Regions from separate parts of the Verminephrobacter eiseniae EF01-2 genome, predicted to be linked through region 2. Evidence: predicted binding sites of a transcription regulator. Region 2 holds the regulator's gene; the other holds the start of a gene.
The links. Region 2 encodes NrdR, which represses ribonucleotide reductase genes. Its sites were predicted from a motif close to CACNANATNTNGTG; they were not measured.

Region 1 (3,966 bases), 2.6 Mb from region 2:
GCCTACGGCTCGGCAGAAAATGCGGTCGAGGCACTGCGCTGCGGCGCCTTCGACTACCTGACCAAGCCGGTGGATCTGCGGCAGTTCCGCTCGGTGGTGGCCTCGGCGGTGCAAGGCACCGGGGGCGTCGTGCCAGTCCGGCGCAGCGGCCCCAGCCATGGCCGGCAGCCATCGGCCAGCATCGAACCGCCGCCTGCGGCTGGAGCGGGCGCCGCGCTGGAGCGGCTGATAGGCGCATCGCAAGCCATGTGCAACGTCCGGCAACGGGTGGCCAAGATTGCACGGGGCATGGCGCCGGTGCTCATCCATGGCGAATCCGGCACCGGCAAGGAACTGGTGGCCCAGGCCCTGCACGCCAGCAGCCAGCGTGCCGACGGCCCGCTGATTGCCGTGAACTGCGGGGCGATCCCGGAAAACCTGCTCGAAGCCGAATTCTTCGGCGCCCGCAAAGGCTCCTACACCGGCGCATTCCAGGACCGCGATGGCTACTTTCAGGCGGCGCGCGGCGGCACATTGTTTCTGGACGAGATTGGCGACCTGCCGCTGGTGATGCAGTCCAAGCTGCTGCGCGCCATACAGGAGCGCAGCGTGCGCTCCCTGGGCTCGACCCAGGAGGAGACCGTCGATGTGCGCATCGTCAGCGCCACCCACCGCGACCTGGCCGCCGATGTGCGGGCGGGCCGCTTTCGCCAAGACTTGTACTACCGGCTGAATGTGATCGAGATCGTGATCCCCCCGCTGCGCGAGCGGCGCGAGGACCTGCCCGCACTGTGCAACGCGCTGCTGCAACGCATCGCCCAGGAATCCGGCATGCCGCTGCCCGCATTGACGGAACGCGCGTTGAACGCGATTGCAGCCCATCCGCTCAGGGGCAATGTCCGGGAACTGGAAAACCTGCTGCACCGCGCAGTGGCGCTGAGCGATGGCCAGGAGTTGCAGGTCGACTGGCCCACCGCCAAGGCGTCCGGCGCGACCCCCGATCTGCCGGCCCGGACATCGCAATCGCAGGACCCGCTCGCACGGAACAACGCCGGCTCCACGGTGCCGCTGCCGAGCGACTTGCAAGCCTGGCTCGACCAGCATGAGCGCGAGATACTGGTGCGCGCACTGCGCGAATCGCGCTTCAACCGGAGCGCGACCGCCGTCCGGCTGGGCATCAGCATGCGCCAGATCGGCTACCGCATCAAGCGCCTGAACATCGCCGTCCCGAACGATCAAGAGCCTCCAGAGCCACATGGCGGCATCGACTGAAGCCCTGCCGGATGCGGCCGGCCCATGGGAAGGCGGCTGGCACCGCTTCGCCCCAAGACTGCCGTCACCCAACCATGGCCCGCGCCCGGCACCAGGCAACCCGGTCGACCTGATCGTGCTGCACTCGATCAGCCTGCCGCCGGGCGAGTTCGGCGGCACGGCGGTGCAGCAACTGTTCACCAACCGGCTGGACCCGCAGGCCCATCCCTACTACCAAAACCTGCGCGGCCTGCAGGTCTCCGCGCATTTTTTCATCACCCGCAGCGGCCAGCCGCAACAGTTCGTCGACTGCGATCGGCGCGCCTGGCATGCAGGACAGTCGTCCTACCGTGGGCGCGGCCAGTGCAATGACGACTCGATCGGCATCGAACTCGAAGGTCTGGAGGGCCTGCACTTCGAGCCTGCCCAGTACCGGACATTGGCCATGCTGTGCCGGGACATTGCGCTGCGCTACCCGATAGCACATATCGCCGGCCACCAGCATATCGCGCCGGGGCGCAAGCAGGACCCCGGCCCCGGGTTCGACTGGGCGCAGTTGCAGCGCGCGCTGGGCTGGCCCCGACACTGCTTTCCGAAGGACTGAAGCGCCCTGCGTGCCGCCTGCGGCGTCCCTGGCGCGGCACGGCGGCGTCCGAAGCCTCTGCCCTGGCGCGTTGGCCTCTCCACACTACAGGTAGTGTCTTGAACAGCTCGCAGACACCATATATAGTGTCGCCGGGCACCAGGCCCGGCGCCTGACCCACCGCCACACGGTGATGCACATGCTGCGGGCGCGCTCGAACACCAGACCACGGAAAGAGGATTTTTCCCCATGCAAGCCGCTTTGCACAAGCCTGCCACCGCCCACACCCTGCCTGCCGATGTCCAGGCCAAGCCAGCGGCAGCCCCCGACCATGCGCTCGAGCATTACCAGATCATGCGCCGCAATGGCGCCGTGGTGCCCTTTCAGCCGCAGAAGATCGCGCTGGCGATGATGAAGGCCTTTCTGGCCGTGCACGGCACGCAGGGCGCGGCATCGGCCAGCGTGCGCGAAGTCGTCGACGGCCTGACCCAGACCGTCACCCGCGCCCTGATGCGCTCGCGCCCGGGCGGCGGCACCTTCCATATCGAAGATGTGCAAGACCAGGTGGAACTGGGCCTGATGCGCGGCGGCCACCACGAAATTGCCCGCTCCTATGTGCTGTACCGCGAGCGCCGCACCCAGGAGCGCTCGCGCCAAGGCAGCCCGCAGCAGCCCGCAGCCGCCTTGCTGCATGTGCTCGATGCAGGCGTGCGCGTCGCGCTCGATCCCGCGCGCCTGCAAGCGCTGATCGAATCGGCCTGCGTCGGCCTGGGTCCCGACGTGAAGGCCGACCCCATCGTGGCCGAAACCATGCGCAACCTGTATGACGGCGTGCCGATGGACGAGGTCTGCAAAGCCGCCATCCTGGCGGCGCGCACGCTGATCGAAAAAGACCCCGACTACAGCTACGCCACCGCCCGCCTGCTGCTGCACACCATCGTGCGCGAGGTGCTGGGCAGCGATGTGCCCCAGGCCCAGATGGCGCTGGCCTATGGCGACTACTTTCCCCGATTCATCAAGAAGGGCGTGGACAACGGCCTGCTCGATGAACGCCTGCTGCAATACGACCTGCAACGCCTGGGCGCGGCCATACGGGCCGAGCGCGACCTGAAGTTCGACTACCTCGGCCTGCAAACCCTGTACGACCGCTACTTCCTGCATGTCCGCAAAACCCGCATCGAACTGCCCCAGGTCTTTTTCATGCGCGTGGCCATGGGTCTGGCGCTCAACGAGGTCGAGCGCGAAGCCCGGGCCATCGAGTTCTATGAAGTGCTGTCGTCCTTCGACTTCATGTCCAGCACCCCCACGCTGTTCAACAGCGGCACGCTGCGCTCGCAGTTGTCGAGCTGCTACCTGACCACGGTGCCCGACGATCTCGACGGCATCTACGAGTCGATCAAGGAAAACGCGCTGCTGTCGAAATTCGCCGGCGGTCTGGGCAACGACTGGACGCGCGTGCGCGCGCTGGGCAGCTACATTGCCGGCACCAACGGCGAATCGCAAGGCGTGGTGCCGTTCCTGAAAGTGGTCAACGACACGGCCGTGGCGGTAAACCAAGGCGGCAAGCGCAAAGGCGCAGTCTGCACCTACCTGGAAACCTGGCACCTGGACATCGAAGAATTCCTGGAACTGCGCAAGAACACCGGCGACGACCGCCGCCGCACGCACGACATGAACACGGCCAACTGGATTCCCGATCTGTTCATGCACCGCGTGATGGAAAAAGGCCATTGGACGCTGTTCTCGCCATCGAGCGTGCCCGACCTGCACGAATTGTTCGGCGCCGACTTCGAGAAAGCCTATGTGGCCTATGAGGAGCAGGCCGCCCGTGGCGCGATCGGGCCGGCCCGGACGGTGCAGGCCACCGACCTGTGGCGCAAGATGCTGACCATGCTGTTCGAGACCGGCCATCCCTGGATCACGTTCAAGGATGCCTGCAACCTGCGCTCGCCCCAGCAGCACGCGGGCGTGGTGCATTCGTCGAACCTGTGCACCGAGATCACGCTCAACACCAGCGACAGCGAAACCGCCGTGTGCAACCTCGGCTCGGTCAACCTGTTGCAGCATTTGAAAGACGGCCAGATCGACCACGACAAACTGCGCCAGACCATCACGGTGGCGATGCGCATGCTCGACAACGTGATCGACATCAA
Region 2 (3,966 bases):
CTGCATTGCCGGGAAAACCCCTCCGCCGGCGCTTTTGCTTTGCAGGATGCCCTGCCCACCATCATCGTTTATGTCGTCCAACCTGCACCCCATGCTGAACGTGGCCATCAAGGCCGCACGCGCCGCCGGCGCCATCATCAACCGCGCGGCCCTGGATGTGGAGTCGGTGCGGATCGCGCAAAAGCAGATCAATGATTTTGTTACCGAGGTCGACCACGCCAGCGAGCAGGCCATCATCGAGACGCTGCTCACGGCCTACCCCGACCATGGCATCCTGGCCGAGGAGTCGGGCCGCAAACATGGCGCCAAGGATGCGCCATTCGTCTGGATCATCGACCCGCTGGATGGCACCACCAACTTCATCCACGGTTTTCCGGTGTACTGCGTGAGCATCGCGCTGGCCGTCAAGGGCCGGGTCGAGCAGGCGGTGGTGTATGACCCTGCGCGCAATGACCTGTTCACCGCCACCCGGGGCCGCGGCGCCTACCTGAACGAGCGCCGCATCCGCGTGAGCAAGCGCACCGAGCTCAAGGACTGCCTGGTCTCCACCGGCTTTCCATTTCGCCCGGGCGATGACCTCAAGAGCTACCTGGCCATGTTGGGCGACGTGATGCAGCGCACGGCAGCGCTGCGCCGCCCTGGCGCCGCAGCGCTGGACCTGGCTTATGTGGCTGCCGGCTTTGCCGATGGTTTTTTTGAGTCCGGCCTGGCGATCTGGGACATGGCCGCCGGCTCACTGCTGGTGGCCGAGGCCGGTGGCTTGGTGGGCAATTTCACCGGCGAGGCGGATTTTCTGGAACACCGCGAATGCCTGGCAGGCAATCCGCGCATCTATGGCCAACTGGTGGCGATTTTGGCCAAGTACAGCAAGTTTGCCGCTGCGGGGGACAAGGCCGCATTGCACGCCGCCACCGCCGCCGTCAAAGGCTCAGGCGGCGCCGACGGCCCGGACGCGCCGCACTGAAAGCCGCCGCCGCATCATTTGCGCACCTCATCGACCAGGGCGCGAAAGTCGTCGATGCCCTCGAAACTGCGGTACACGCTGGCAAAGCGGATGTAGGCTACCTTGTCGAGCTTCTTGAGCTCGCGCATCACCAACTCGCCAATGCGGCTGGAGGGCACTTCGCGCAGCCCGAGGTTGAGCAGCTTTTCCTCGATGCGCTCGATGGCGCTGTCGATCCGTCCGGTGCTGACCGGGCGCTTGCGCAGCGCCAGTTTGAACGAGGCGAGCAACTTGTCGTGCCCGTATTCGACGCGGCGGCCGTCTTTTTTCACGACGGCCGGAAAGCTCACGTCCGAGCGCTCGTAAGTGGTAAAGCGCTTGCTGCAGGCGGCGCATTGGCGCCGGCGGCGGATGGATGCGGCATCCTCGAAGACCCGGGTTTCGATGACCTGGGTTTCGAGGTGGCTGCAAAAGGGGCATTTCATGGCGGCTTCATGGCGGCTTCATCGGGCGGCCGGACGCAGAGCGCCATCAGCCGTAGACCGGAAAGCGGGCCGTCAGCGCGTCGACCTTGGCGCGCACCGCAGCGATGTTGGCCGCGTCGCGCGGCTTGTCCAGCAGGTCGGCGATCAACTCGGCCGTGCTGCGTGCCTGTTCTTCCTTGAAGCCGCGCGTGGTCATTGCGGGGGTGCCAATGCGCACGCCGCTGGTCACCATCGGCTTTTCCGGGTCGTTGGGGATCGCGTTCTTGTTGATGGTCATGTGGGCGGCGCCCAGCACGGCTTCGGCCTCCTTGCCGGTGATGCCCTTGGCGCGCAGGTCCACCAGCATCATGTGGCTTTGCGTGCCGCCGCTGACGATGCGCAGGCCGCGCGCGGCCAGCGTCTGGGCCAGCACCTTGGCATTTTTGAGCACCTGCTCCTGGTACAGCCTGAACCCGGGCTGCAGCGCTTCCTGGAAAGCCACCGCCTTGGCCGCGATCACATGCATCAGCGGGCCGCCTTGCAGGCCCGGGAAGATGGCGCTGTGGATGGCTTTTTCATGCGCGGCCCGCATCAGGATGATGCCGCCACGGGGGCCGCGCAGGCTCTTGTGGGTGGTGCTGGTGACCACATCGGCGTGGGGCACCGGATTGGGGTACAGGCCGGCGGCAATCAGGCCGGCGTAATGGGCCATGTCGACCATGAAGATCGCGCCCACGTCCTTGGCCACCTGGGCAAAGCGGGCAAAGTCGATATGCAGGCTGTATGCCGACGCGCCGGCAATGATCAGGCGGGGCCGGGTCGCATGGGCCTTTTTCTCCATCGCCTCGTAGTCGATCACCTCATCGGCGTCGAGGCCGTAGGAGACCGCATTGAACCACTTGCCGGACATGTTCAGCGACATGCCATGCGTCAGATGGCCGCCCTCGGCCAGGCTCATGCCCATGATGGTGTCGCCGGGCTTGAGGAAGGCCAGGAACACGGCCTCGTTGGCTGAGGCGCCGCAATGGGGCTGGACATTGGCGGCCTCGGCGCCAAAGAGTTTCTTGACGCGGTCGATGGCCAGTTGCTCGGCCACATCCACATGCTCGCAACCACCGTAGTAGCGCTTGCCGGGATAGCCCTCGGCGTACTTGTTGGTCAACTGTGTGCCCTGGGCCCACATGACCGCCGGCGAGGCGTAGTTTTCGCTGGCGATCAGTTCGATGTGTTGCTCTTGCCGGGCGTTTTCAGCCTCGATGGCGGCAAAGAGCTCAGGGTCGGTTTGCTCGACGAGAAGATGGCGGTGGTACATGACAGGCTTATGAACTGGTGTCCCTTGCAACAGGGCTGCCCCGGCGAACGGCGGAACGCAAAAGGAAACCATCCCCTTGCGGCACGCTCCCCGGTGGTTCGTTGCACAAGCGGCAAAGCCCTTGCTGGTTCCACGTCAGCGGCTGCGCCCTTGCTCATATGCGGGGGCAGCGCCTATCGCCGAGTCGCGCACCCGGCTAGTGTAGCGCCGCGAGATGGCGCAGATGCCTTCACCAGCCGCCATGGCCCGGTGCGTCACACGGCCCGTGATGCCGCCGATGGCGGCCACCGACAGGCAATGGCCACGATCGGGCGGTAGGGCGGTAGTCGTTGCCCTCGATGTCGAAGACGACGCGCCGGGTTTTTCAGGACGCTGGCGCTGCGGCACTGCGCCTCGATGTCTGCCGGCCCGCTCCAGCGGGCTGCAGTGCCATCGCGGCGCACGCTGGCGCCTACATGCGCAGCAGTCCGAACTTCGTGTCTGCAATGGGAGCATTGCGCGTGGCCGCCAGGCCCAGTGCCAGCACGCGGCGTGTGTCGGCGGGGTCGATCAGGCCGTCGTCCCACAGACGCGCCGTGGCGTAGTAGGGATGGCCCTGGTGCTCATATTGGCGCCGGATCGGGGCTTTGAAGGCTTCTTCCTCCTGCATGCTCCACTGGCCGCCCTGGGCCTCGATGCCGTCGCGCTTGACGCTGGCCAGCACCGCCGCAGCCTGTTCGCCGCCCATCACGCTGATGCGTGCGTTGGGCCACATCCACAGGAAGCGCGGGCTGTACGCCCGGCCGCACATGCCGTAGTTGCCCGCGCCAAAGCTGCCGCCGATGATCAGGGTCAGCTTGGGCACGCTGGCCGTGGCCACGGCCGTGACCATCTTGGCGCCGTTGCGCGCGATGCCCTCGTTCTCGTACTTGCGGCCCACCATGAAGCCGGTGATGTTCTGCAGGAACAGCAGCGCAATCTTGCGCTGGCAGCATAGTTCGATGAAGTGGGTGCCCTTGAGCGCGCTTTCGGAAAACAGGATGCCATTGTTGGCGATGATGCCCACCGCCATGCCCTCGATGCGCGCAAAGCCCGTGACCAGCGTGGTGCCGTAACGGGCCTTGAATTCGTCGAACTCGCTGCCATCGACGATGCGGGCGATGATCTCGCGCACGTCGAAGGTCTTGCGCGGGTCCGCCGGAATCACGCCATACAGTTCCTGTGCTGCATATTTCGGAGCGCAAGGCGCATGATCGACTTGCGCCTGC

Region 1: a site for NrdR is predicted at 1,949-1,962, ahead of VEIS_RS07285 (ribonucleoside-diphosphate reductase subunit alpha). Genes of this name have one in related genera too.

The regions. Positions count from the first base shown of each region.
Region 1 covers NC_008786.1:1,671,529-1,675,494, reverse strand. The annotation lists gene VEIS_RS07295 (sigma-54-dependent transcriptional regulator) at 1-1,251, shown strand, start outside; gene ampD (1,6-anhydro-N-acetylmuramyl-L-alanine amidase AmpD) at 1,235-1,834, shown strand; gene VEIS_RS07285 (ribonucleoside-diphosphate reductase subunit alpha) at 2,063-3,966, shown strand, end outside.
Region 2 covers NC_008786.1:4,683,302-4,687,267, reverse strand. The annotation lists gene VEIS_RS20555 (inositol monophosphatase family protein) at 71-964, shown strand; gene nrdR (transcriptional regulator NrdR) at 979-1,428, opposite strand; gene glyA (serine hydroxymethyltransferase) at 1,475-2,719, opposite strand; gene VEIS_RS20540 (carboxyl transferase domain-containing protein) at 3,171-3,966, opposite strand, start outside.